DNA from 4 places in the Paenibacillus wenxiniae genome. Region 1 is predicted to be linked to each of the others. Evidence: riboswitches for the same ligand, from Rfam matches in the RefSeq annotation. Region 1 holds a riboswitch; each other region holds the start of a gene.
The links. A riboswitch is a leader RNA that binds a small molecule or an ion and turns the genes downstream of it on or off. The one in region 1 is predicted to bind thiamine pyrophosphate.
Positions count from the first base shown of each region.

Region 2: it holds a riboswitch for thiamine pyrophosphate, as region 1 does, so the genes downstream of both, AAHF22_RS07355 (ABC transporter substrate-binding protein) here and thiC (phosphomethylpyrimidine synthase ThiC) in region 1, are expected to answer to the same signal.
Region 3: it holds a riboswitch for thiamine pyrophosphate, as region 1 does, so the genes downstream of both, tenA (thiaminase II) here and thiC (phosphomethylpyrimidine synthase ThiC) in region 1, are expected to answer to the same signal.
Region 4: it holds a riboswitch for thiamine pyrophosphate, as region 1 does, so the genes downstream of both, thiM (hydroxyethylthiazole kinase) here and thiC (phosphomethylpyrimidine synthase ThiC) in region 1, are expected to answer to the same signal.

Region 1 is NZ_JBCGUH010000001.1:485,807-488,857, forward strand. It holds gene AAHF22_RS02085 (stalk domain-containing protein) at 1-515, shown strand, start outside; partial or broken gene AAHF22_RS02090 (ABC transporter ATP-binding protein) at 613-1,176, opposite strand; partial or broken gene AAHF22_RS02095 (M42 family metallopeptidase) at 1,151-1,399, shown strand; TPP riboswitch at 1,563-1,666, shown strand; gene thiC (phosphomethylpyrimidine synthase ThiC) at 1,862-3,051, shown strand, end outside.
Region 2 is NZ_JBCGUH010000003.1:307,877-310,927, reverse strand. It holds gene AAHF22_RS07365 (ABC transporter permease) at 1-287, opposite strand, end outside; gene AAHF22_RS07360 (MTH1187 family thiamine-binding protein) at 287-577, opposite strand; gene AAHF22_RS07355 (ABC transporter substrate-binding protein) at 1,226-2,260, opposite strand; TPP riboswitch at 2,349-2,460, opposite strand; gene AAHF22_RS07350 (pyridoxamine 5'-phosphate oxidase family protein) at 2,643-3,051, shown strand, end outside.
Region 3 is NZ_JBCGUH010000003.1:458,095-461,145, reverse strand. It holds gene AAHF22_RS07955 (S-layer homology domain-containing protein) at 1-766, shown strand, start outside; TPP riboswitch at 892-994, shown strand; gene tenA (thiaminase II) at 1,336-2,040, shown strand; gene AAHF22_RS07945 (ECF transporter S component) at 2,037-2,639, shown strand; gene AAHF22_RS07940 (ABC transporter ATP-binding protein) at 2,617-3,051, shown strand, end outside.
Region 4 is NZ_JBCGUH010000009.1:92,794-95,844, forward strand. It holds gene AAHF22_RS16540 (alpha/beta hydrolase) at 191-1,021, shown strand; TPP riboswitch at 1,450-1,552, shown strand; gene thiM (hydroxyethylthiazole kinase) at 1,901-2,725, shown strand; gene thiD (bifunctional hydroxymethylpyrimidine kinase/phosphomethylpyrimidine kinase) at 2,797-3,051, shown strand, end outside.

The DNA.
Region 1 (3,051 bases):
AAGGGGTTCCTTCCAATGGAATCGCTGCGATACAGAATCCTTTAGCAACAACTATACTTACGAAGTCTGGTGAAGTTTGGTCTACAGGTGTGAATGTAAACGGTCAACTGGGAATAGCAAATAATATTAGGCGTATAGCTACAGCACAGCCAGCGATCCAACCGATTCAACTAGAATTGAATGGAACACTGCTTCATCCTGTGAATTCACCAAAAATGGTTGGTAATTATGTATATGTACCGATTAGAGGTGTTTTACAAGAGATGGGTTCGACTGTGAATTGGAACAAAAACCAAAAAAATCTAGTGAAGATTACGAGTAAAAATACGATGATTCAATTACAAGTCGACCAAAAATATGCCATGATTAATGGAAAAGCAGTCCAGTTAGATGCTCCAGTTGTTTATATTGATGGAAGCATGTTTGTACCGTTACGCTTTATTTCGCAGGCTGAAGGCGCTACTGTCAATTGGGATTCAAACTTATATACTGTGAGTATCTCTTTTAAAAATTAATCTAAAGCAGAAAATATACAAATTAAAACCCGCAGACATCAGAATAAAACGTTCTGTCTGCGGGTTTCTCTGTTATGATTCTATACTACTTGCTTTTCTACCCCTGCTCCGCAATCTTCTCCGCCAGCTCATTCAAATACGTCCAGCGCTCCATCAAATGCTCCAGCTCCTGCTCGGCATTCGCTTGCTCGATCATAAGTTCTTGCAAACGGACGGAATCGCTGAATGCGGCTTCCATTTCGGTCGTGATGCGTTCTAGCTTTTGCTCGGCAGCTTCAATCATGCTGTCGATCTGCTCGTATTCGCGTTGTTCCTTATAGCTGAACTTGAGCTTATCGCGGGATGAGCTGCGTTTATTGGCTTCGCCTGCGGATTCACTGGCATCAACGCCAACGTTGCTATTAGCCGCTGGTGTGCTGCTGGCTGCTTTGGGCTGTGCTGCTCCTTTACCTTCAGCGGCTAAACCCGACTTCATCGATTGTCCGCCTGTACGCTCCTCATACTCGCTATAGTTACCCGCATGAATGCTAACGACACCGCCGCCTTCAAGCGCGAATATTTTCTCACAGGTGCGATCCAGGAAATAGCGATCATGGGATACGGCTAGTACAACGCCTGGGAATTCCTCTAAATAGTCTTCCAGTACCGTCAAGTATGAAATGACCGGCAAGCTGGCAGAGCTGGCTAAACGTGAAGGGATTCCGTTTGTGCTTGATGTGTATCCGCATTATGGTTCGGATGCATCAGCAGCATTGTCGGCTGGCAATAACATCCGTGCGGCATTGATCGGGCCGGAGGTGCATGCGTCGCATGCGATGGAGCGTACGCATAGTGATGCGGTGATCAATACGACAAGATTGCTTGGGGCTTATATTACAGAATAATGAATACATGACTATGACGTCATCGTTATTTTAAACGAACGTCTTATTTAATATACCTGCATTAAATTAACAAGCTATTAAACACCTACTTTACACGATATGATGCGGCATACTCTGGAAAAAGTTGACAGAATGCGCTTCATCATCGTATAGTGTGTAGCGAGACATCCACTGGGGGCGCCTGTATAGGCTGAGATAAAGCATTGCTTTTGTCCCTTTGAACCTGATCTGGGTCATGCCAGCGTAGGAAAGTGGTGCAATGATGACTGGCTTTGTTTGCCTGTGATCGTATTGCCGCTTCCGTTCGCCGGAGGCGGCTTTTTGACGTCTGCGGTGAACATAGAAGCGATGATACAGATCATCTGGCTTATTGTACCTATACAAATGACGTCTGTCCTCTCATGCTCCCTGCCTCGCAGTCTCCGATGGATGCTATCCATATACTGTAGGAGGATTTAGAAAATGACGATTTTGACCACCCCATTGCCTGGCAGCCGTAAAGTGTACACGATAGGTTCGCGCCCTGACATTCAGGTGCCTGAACGCGAAATTGCCCTTTCCCCCACTGACATACGCGGTGTAGAAACGGCAAATGAGCCGCTGCGTGTGTACGATACGAGCGGTCCCTATACCGATGAAGAAGCAATGATTGATATTCGTAAAGGCTTACCCGCTTTACGTGCAAGCTGGATTGTGGAACGTAACGATTGCGAATATACGAATGGACGTATGACACGTCCAGAGGATAATGGCTTTTCCAATCAGGATAAGGTCGATCAGCAGGGTGCTGAGCCGTTTCCCCATTACGGGCGCAGGCCGTTACAGGCAAAAGCAGGACAGAATGTAACCCAGCTTCATTATGCCCGTCGTGGTATCATAACGCCGGAAATGGAGTTTATCGCTATTCGTGAAGGAATGGAATCGGAAACCATACGTGCCGAAGTTGCAGCCGGACGCGCGATTATCCCGGCTAATATTAACCATCCTGAACTAGAACCGATGATTATTGGACGCCGTTTTCATGTGAAAATCAATGCGAATATCGGCAATTCGGCAGTTGCTTCCTCCATTGAGCAAGAAGTCGAAAAAATGACCTGGGCAACACGCTGGGGTGCCGATACGATTATGGATTTGTCCACCGGCAAAAATATTCATACGACGCGTGAATGGATTATTCGCAATTCACCTGTACCTGTTGGGACTGTACCGATTTACCAGGCATTAGAAAAAGTCGGTGGTCGTGCTGAGGAATTAAGCTGGGACGTGTATCGAGATACGTTAATTGAGCAGGCAGAGCAAGGTGTAGATTATTTTACGATTCATGCAGGCGTGTTGCTACGTTACATTCCGCTTACAGCTAAGCGCGTAACCGGTATCGTTAGTCGCGGTGGTTCCATTATGGCGGCATGGTGTCTGGCTCATCATCAGGAAAACTTCCTCTATACTCATTTTGCAGACATTTGCGAGATTATGAAGGCGTACGATATTAGCTTTTCGCTCGGAGATGGACTGCGTCCTGGTTCGATTGCAGACGCCAACGATGCCGCCCAATTTGCCGAGCTGGATACACTGGGGGAGTTGACACAAATCGCCTGGCAGCATGATGTGCAGGTCATGGTCGAAGGTCCCGGTCATGTACCGATGCATCTTAT
Region 2 (3,051 bases), on a different contig from region 1:
GGATACAACGCCTGCCGCAGAAATGGAATCACATGCAAAATGCCAGCCACAAGCAGACCAATCACCACACCGATGCCAAAGCCCTCCAGTGTCAGCTGTAGCGTTGCCCACGTATGTCCGAGCAGACGATCATAGCTGTTGCTAGCTTCGGTTACGATTCGTGCTGGACTGGGGAGAATCCAGTCCTCGATATGAAAAAATGACGTTGCCGCCTGCCACAATAGCAGGAACAAAACGACCGCCCCTAAGGGCGGCCATATGCCTTTCCACCAGTCACGTATAGACATTAGCGATACTTCTCAGTCAAACCGTCCATACTAATGCCGTCTGGACTATGGGCGATTTTGATCTGGGAAATGATGCTGGGGCTGCCTTTCTCCACAAGCGCCTCATGCATACGACGAACGATATCCAGCAGTTCTGTCAGTTCGCCCTCCATCGTTGTTTCGAGTGGATGGACTTCGTATTTTACGCCAGCTGATTGAATGACTTCGATGGCTGCATCTACATAATCGTAGGAGTGCTCACCTGGTTGTGTTTTGGGGATGACTTGAATGCTGAGTAGGGTGTGTGACATGATTTTCCTCCTGAGTTGGTAATAAACATCTTTTGCTGGGGACGCTGTTTGCAAACTATGGTGGTGGGCATACACCACTCCGGGAAGGAATAAGGGGACGGACTCCCGTCTCGCACAGGAATCTACGGAGTAGGAGTGAGTTGTAGATTCCCGTGCTCAAAAGTCGTCCTTTCCCCTTATTTCCGTCCCTCCGCTCCGTGCTGCTCGCATCATTGTTTGCACACACGTCTTCGCAAAATGATGTTGTATTACCCTGTTTATTTTATAGCCGTAACGCATGTTACTTTAAAAAATACTTTATAAAAAATCATATGCTTCATCACTGATTGTAATTTATTCCGTGCCACGCAATTTCATCCTAAATCTCACCTTATTCCTAAACTCTACCTTAATAAGATAAAGGCTACTTCTCCAGTAAAATGAAAGTCACTTCTCATTAACGCTCTGATGCGCGATCGAAGCAATATCAAAGCTAAAACAATGAAGCGATATCAAGGGAAGAAAGCACGCTCAAAACAATGAAGTGATATCAAGGCAAGGAAGCACGCTTAAAGCAACGAAGTAATATCAAGGCAACGAAGCAACATTGAAGTCACAAAGCGACATCCATGAAATCAAGCACTTTCAAATCAATTACGTTAGCAGCAATCATTTACTTGTTTGCGGTGCTGGCAAGAACTCGTTGGTAAAGGCTTTGCTAGCGTCGAGTGGTTGTTCGAGTAGTTTCTGTTTGTACATCCAGTCGGCGTAGCCTTTCCATACCTGCTCTTTTTGCAGTCCCCACTGGGAAGCGTCGTCTTGATAGCGTGGGGATAGCCATTCCTGGCTTGCTTTGACGAGTTTAGGATCGAGATCAGGTACGGCTTTGATCAGGATATCGGCTGCTTTGTCGGGATTGGCAATCGCGTATTCGTAGCCTTTAGCGGTTGCGCTCATAAAAGCTTTGACCAGTTCGGGGTCTTTTTGAATTTGTTGTTCATTGGTAGTGATGACCGGTGTGTAGTAATCCAGACTTGGTGAGTAATCTTTGACGTACAGCATATCGAGCGGTTCGCCGCGTAGTTTCGCTTCGATTCCAGTCCAGCCGTAGTAGATCCATGCAAAATCAATGCCTTTTTTTACAGCTGTAAAATAGTCGGCATCGCCGATATTGACGCTTTTCACTTTGCTCACATCGCCGCCATCGGTATCCATAATCGACTTCATGACCGCTTCTTCTACCGGAGAACCCCATGCGCCGTAGGATTTGCCTTCCATGTCTTTCGGTGTTTTGATGCCGCGATCAACCGGTGCGGCAAAGCCGGATGTATTATGTTGAATGATTGCTGCAATCGATACGAGTGGGACACCCTGTACACGTGCTTGCGTTACGCTTTCCTGATAGCTGATGCCGAATGGCACTTTACCGGAAGCAACGAGCGTATCCGCGCCGCTCTGACCCGGTTGGATAATCTCGACGTTCAGTCCGGCATCTTTGTAATAACCCATTTGCTGAGCGACATACAGTCCGGTATGGTTCGTATTTGGTGTCCAATCCAGCACCACCTGTACATCTTTAAGCGCGGGTGTGCTGCCATTAGACGCGGTTTGGGAAGTCGTCCCTTCCTTTTGTCCACATGCGGTCATGATGAGTAAGGCGCTTACGAGCAGCAGCGTGCCCAGCATCGTTCCAAGTTTTCTCATTGCTGTTATTTCTCCCTTCGTCTACTAACCTGTATAAAATAAAAAAGCGCCCCGGACCCGGGACGACATAGGTGCATATATGAGCTTACATACATGGCATGTGTAGCTTCCTACGCTGGCATTATCCAGATCAGGTATAAGGGTCAGTATTAATCGAATACACTCTCAGCCGAACTCCTCCAGCTCCCCACACGTTATGCGCTTTTTCTAGGTGTAATTATAGACGAGCATGAACGACCTGTCCAGCAGGATCGTAGCAGGGGGATGCGGTTCAGCATGCAACAGAGCGGGTATGTAACGAGTGGAGACATGAACGCGTCTGACGCGAAACATGGAACTTAGACGAACCTATTTCGATGTGAATTGTGAAAGGAGCTTGATTATGAGTACAGCAACTACAGAACAAGCAATCATCAAAGCCCTATCGAACAATCCGTTTTGCTCATTTGGCACAGTGGAGAACAACAAGCCACGTGTCCGCTATATGGCAATATATAATGATGGATTACAGATCCATCTGGCGACAGATCGCAAAACACATAAAGTAGAAGAGTTGGAGCAGAACCCGAACTGCTACTTGCTGCTTGGCTATGAAAAGGGCGGCAACAACGAAGTTGTACAGATTGAAGCGACTTGCAAAGTGTCCAGTGACAGCGAACTGAAAGAGCGCGTCTGGAAAGACGAGTTCAAAAAGTGGCTGGATGGCCCGGATGATCCGGACTATGTCGTACTGGATATTACACCGCAAACGATTGAATACATCGATCAGGACGGTAATCGTCAAACATGGG
Region 3 (3,051 bases), on a different contig from region 1:
GGTTCAATACACGCTCAAGGTGCATAATGCATTGCTAATGAACACGTCTATCATTACCGTGAATATGAAATATGGTATGAATTCCGTGAATTATGATCTGTCTGATCTGTTCCCAGGACAGAATTCCTTCACGATGTATATGGGTACAGCCGATTCTACCTTTACAGGCCCAACGCCTCTGAACAATACGTCACTGTCATTGACCTCACTGCCTGTGCTGCAATGGGTAATCGGTGCAGATGGACGAGCTGTCGTATTCGCAGTGAAGCAGGACCCGGTAACGACGAAGGATATGTATTTCTCGCAATATGTAGAAGGTTCAAATGGACGTACGGTGCTATTGATGAATACAAGCTCGGCTGCAAGCAAAAATAAAGATTACAGCCTGACGTTTTATAAGTGGACGAAAAACACCAATACGATCAGCAGCTTTAATCTTCCGCTCCTGTACGACGGTAGTTCACAAGGAATGAACTATATTGTGCTAAATTCGAACTTTTACGATTTCTTTGATATTACGTCTGCGTCTTATTATAATGACGAGGTGATGTTCGCTTCAACAGCCGATTACAATATTACAGGTATTGTTCTGAAGCGAGGCAACACCGTGCTGGATGTGCTCGGTGATCCGAATTCAAAAAATCCAATCCTGTCTAACGGCGGAACCATTTTACGTAAAGACGGTATCGGGTATGGTTCCAATCAGTTTAACTTATCGTATGAGTGGAGCAAGTATCCGAAAGACACGTATATGTTTATAAAATAAGCCGTTTCTCACCTGCTCGGTCGTTGATCTGCTTGACAGACGTAATCGTGCTGTGTAGAGTAAAAAGCAATCAAACAGCTCTGCTGTCATCCGCTTCGTTAGGGGAGATGCAGGACTTATACGAGAAAGACCACTAGGGGAGCCATATACTGGCTGAGACGAGATTGCCTCGGACCCTTGGAACCTGATCTAGTTCGTACTAGCGTAGGAAAGTGGAGACCGTGCAGGGATAGGATCATCTATGCCGTTTATACTGCCGCTCCATATGGAGCGGCTTTTTTGCGTCGCAAAACATTGTATGATCTAGTGTTAGCGATCTCCTAACACGGGGTGCAATGAAAAAGGATTTTTGCGCAGCAAAATATCGTACGCTACTAGTGTTAGCGATCTACTAACACGAGGTGCAATGAAAAGGATTTTTGCGCAGCAAAATATCGCACTGATCTAGTGTTAGCGGTCTCCTAACACGTGATGCGATGAAAAGGATTTTTGCACAGCAAAATATCGTACGCTACTAGCTCAGGGAGGCTCTTTCCGATTACTTTTACTTGAAAAGGAGCGAGGAAATGATGAGTTTTTCAAAAGAAATTAGACAGGCAGCCGATCCGGTATTTGAGGCGATTTATGCCCATCCTTTTGTACGTGGGATTGCGGAAGGGACGTTAAAGCCGGAGCAGTTAGTACATTATGTGAAGCAGGATTTTGAATATTTAAATGCATTTATGCGCATTTATGGTACGGCGATTGCCAAATGCCAGCATCGTGACGATATGGCGATGTTTAATGAGCAGATTGGCTTTGTACTGCATAGCGAGATTCATCCGCACAATAACTTTTGTGAGATAGCAGGTGTACCCTACGAGCAATTGCAAGGTTATCCGCTGGCACCGTCGGCGCACAACTATATTCGGCATATGCTCACCGCAGCACAGGAAGGCGATCTGGGTGATATTTTGGCGGTATTGCTACCCTGCCCGTGGACATACTGGGAAATTGGCAAGCGTCTGCTGGATGAAGTGAAGCCAGATGCCACGCATCCATTTTACGAGTGGATCGACTTTTATGGTAATCGCACCGATACGATTACCGAGCGCTTTTGCCAGCGATTGGATGAAATTGCAGCGCGTACAACACTAGAGCATCGGGAGCGGATGAAGCGCCATTTTATTTTGAGCTGCCAGTATGAATATCTGTTCTGGGATATGGCGTACACGCTGGAAGATTGGCCGGTGCCGCTGAATGAGCATGATGCGGTGGAGGTGACACGCGCATGAGCCGGACGTGGAATATGAAGGAGGTCGTGCTCGCGGTCATTTTGTCTGTGGCATGTGGGGTAGTATATCTGGGCTGGTCTACACTATGGATTCCGATCTCTGCGCTCGTTGGGCCGGTAGGAGCAGGCTTTATGTTTGGTATCTGGGTCATTGCCAGTCCGATTGTGGCGTATATTATCCGCAAGCCGGGAGCCGCGCTTATTGCTGAAGTGGCAGCGGCAGCGGTTGAGATGCTGACCGGGAGTCATTTTGGTTTGTCGGCGCTGCTGATCGGGGTATTTCAAGGACTGGGGGCAGAGCTGGCATTTGCGATTTTTGGCTATCGTCGCTTTAATGTGTGGACGCTGATGTTATCCGGCGCATTGGCTGCGGTTGGCAGTATGATTTACAGCGTGATTGCGAATGGAATGGGCTATTACACGATGACGATGTTCTGGCTGACGCTCGGCATTCAGGTCGTGAGTGGCATCCTGCTGGGCGGACTGCTTGCCAAGATTGTAGTTGAAGCGCTGGCGCGTACCGGTGTGCTAAATTCGTATGAAATGATGAAGTCGCGTCGCAGAAGAGGAACAGGCAATGGTCTTCCAACCGGTTCATAAGGCAAAGTATCTCGGCTGTGATGGATTATCGGTACGCTTTTACAGTCAGGAGCGACCGGTACTGCATGGATTGAACGTCCATATTCGTCAGGGGGAAAAGGTGCTCATTCTCGGACCAAGTGGCAGCGGCAAGTCGACGTTATTATCGGTGCTCGCCGGAATTATTCCTGAGCATATGGAAGCGGAGCTGGAAGGGGAGGTGTATCGTCAGCCTGCCTGTGGTGTGATGTTTCAGGACCCGGATACGCAATTTTGCATGTTGCATGTCGATGAGGAGATCGCCTTTAGTTTGGAAAATCGTTCCGTGCCGCGTGAAGAGATGGAGCCACTTATCGACCGGGCGATGGAGCAGGTTGGATTGCGTATTCCGCGTCATACGCCGATTGAGACATTATCCGGCGGGATGAAGCAA
Region 4 (3,051 bases), on a different contig from region 1:
ACACTAAACTTATCGGAATTATTTAATTTTAAATAGAACGCCGGTTAAAACTTCTATATATGCTTCATCATACAATGTTCACGTACAGGAGCAAAATGCGGGTATATCTGTCGGTGTATCAGCATACGCTAACACGCGAATGCAGCATATATCGTGTACGAAACTAGCATCTTTTAAGGAGGAGTTCATTATGGAACGCAATATTACGATTCGTCATCATGAGGTTGATCTGGCTGCGAGTATACATTATCCGGTTGCAGACCATAAGCCGGAAGGCAAAGGAAAAGGTCGAACTCCGCTAATCGTGATCTGTCACGGTTTTGTAGGGAATCGGATCGGTACGGATCGCTTATTTGTCAAAAGTGCACGCAAGCTGGCGAACGAAGGCTATATGGTTGTACGCTTTGACTATGCAGGTTGCGGAGAAAGCACAGGTGAATATGGTCAGCAGGGATTAGAATCGATGGTCGAACAGACGCGTACCATTTTGGATTATGTAATGAATTGCAATGATATTGATCCGACTCGGGTCACCTTACTTGGACATAGTCTGGGCGGAGCTGTCGCTATTTTGACTGCGGTACGTGATCGACGTGTGAACCATCTGGTGTTATGGTCGCCGGTCGGTCATCCATTTAATGATATCGTCAAAATTGTTGGCAGAGAAACGTATGACCAGGCGGTATTGGAAGGCGAAGCTGATTTTCTCGGTTATGGCTTTGCACCGGAGTATTTTGAATCGCTCGGTCATTTCCAGCCGTTTCAGGAAGTACGCCGTTTTCAAGGCGATGTGCTTGTGATTCACGGAACGGGAGACGATGTGATTCCAGTTGACTATGCCTTTTTATATCAAAAGGAATTGTGGACACGGAGCGAAGGTCGTTGTGACAAAGAGATTATTTTCCAGGCAGATCACACGTATTCGTCAGGACCCCATCGCCGCGAGTTGTTGGAGCATACATGCAAATGGTTGTCAGAGCGTTCCGCTGCACAGACGCAGTGGCAGCATTGGATGATCTAGCGCAGTACTGAATGATATCGTACTGAATGATATCATCTAGTACTGGAAGGTTTAGCGCAGTATTAGATGATCTTATGACTGTATGATCTTATGATAGCAATGAACGATCTAACATCACATGATCTTGTGCGATACTCAACGGTCTAGCCCAGCTGATGAAAAAGGTCGCTGCATGTGTATGATCCATATTAGAAGTCACCGCACGATAACGCATACCTAAAATAGGCAAAATACTGTACACTTTGCCAAAGTACGATGCCCGTGGTATGGTAAAGAAACATTAGCAGCATAGGCGTATGCCTGTCATGCTAGATCTATACAGCAAATAGTAGCTGCTACACATTAGCGATATTGTACGATATCGCTATAACGTACATCTGCATAACGAACGAGCCGACTATGCGTTACAAAGCAGCATAGCGTGGCAGCAATTTCACTAGGGGAGCCTTGATGGCTGAGACGGATACGATATTCGGACCCTTGGAACCTGATCTGGATCATACCAGCGGAGGGAAGTGGAAGATGACTATTCATTTCAACTTATGAGGCGGACTCAGACTGTAAGGGTTTCCTCAACAATAAGTGAACGGATATGACCCACCTTTCTCTCACGGGAGATCGGTGGGTTTTTTGTTGTATATGGGGTTGTGAGGTAGCAAATTGCCAGGTAAAGCGGGTATCGGTGGTATAGCGGAAAGTCAGCATACTGGGGATGTACAGACTGCTAGTGATACACAGACCGCTAGCCCTAGCCCTGTAAAGACTGTTGACGATGTAAAAACTGCTAAGCTGAGACAGCTAGAGCTGGCATAGCAGTAGCCGTATACCTGTTCAGGGACAACGAGGAAGAATCAAAATGATATCTGGGAGGCGAATGAAATGTCATTTTTACAGCAAGTACGTAGCGTGAATCCGCTTATACACAATATTACGAACGTGGTCGTTACGAATTTTACCGCGAATGGATTGCTTGCGCTGGGAGCTTCGCCATTTATGGCGTTTGCGCATGAAGAAGTCGAGGATGTAGCGGCGATGGCAGGCGCGGTCATGCTGAATATGGGAACGCTTGACCCGTATACGGTACAGTCGATCAAGCTAGCAGGGAAGGCGGCGAATCGTGCAGGTGTACCGGTTGTATTTGATCCGGTCGGTGCAGGGGCGACCTCGTATCGTACCGCTTCCGCGCATGAGATCGTCGCTGAGGTGAAAGTGGATATTTTACGAGGCAATGTGGCAGAGATTGCGCATGTGATCGGCGAGAACTGGCAGATCAAAGGCGTAGATGCTGGCGGAGGAACCGGAGATCGGAAGGAACTTGCTTTGCGAGCGGCACGCAAGCTTGGCTGTATTGTTGTCATTACAGGCGAACAGGATATCGTGACCGATGGCGTGCAGGTGAATACCGTCAGTAACGGACATGCGCTGCTTACTCAAGTTACAGGTGCGGGCTGCCTGCTCAGTTCTGTCGTTGCTGCCTTTGCTGCGGTGGTGAACGATACCGAGCAACGTCTGAAAGCGGTAACCGAGGCGGTAGCGTGTTACGGACTTGCTGCTGAGCTGGCGGCTATCGATGCGGGTGGACAGGGAACAGGCAGTTTTCAAATGGCATTTTTGAATCGATTATCTATGGTTACACCGGAGCAGGTGGATGGGCATTGTCTTATTCAGCGACATCTGGATTCGGCACATGAAACGAAGCATTGAGGCGACCCATGATCCATGTTCACGATTGGATTGACAATAGACAATAGCAAATGGCAAAGGAGCGAAAGATGATGCATATCCCACAAGCATTAACGATTGCCGGCTCAGATAGTGGAGGCGGAGCAGGCATTCAAGCGGATTTGAAAACATTTCAGGAGCTGGGCGTATATGGTATGTCTGTCATTACAGCAATTACCGCGCAAAATACAGCAGGCGTACAGGGTGTCTATCCGGTCGAAATGGCAGGTATTGTCCAGCAGCTGCATTCGATTGGAGATGATCTACAGCCTGTTGCGGTTAAAACAGGCATGCTGTTTAGCGCCGAG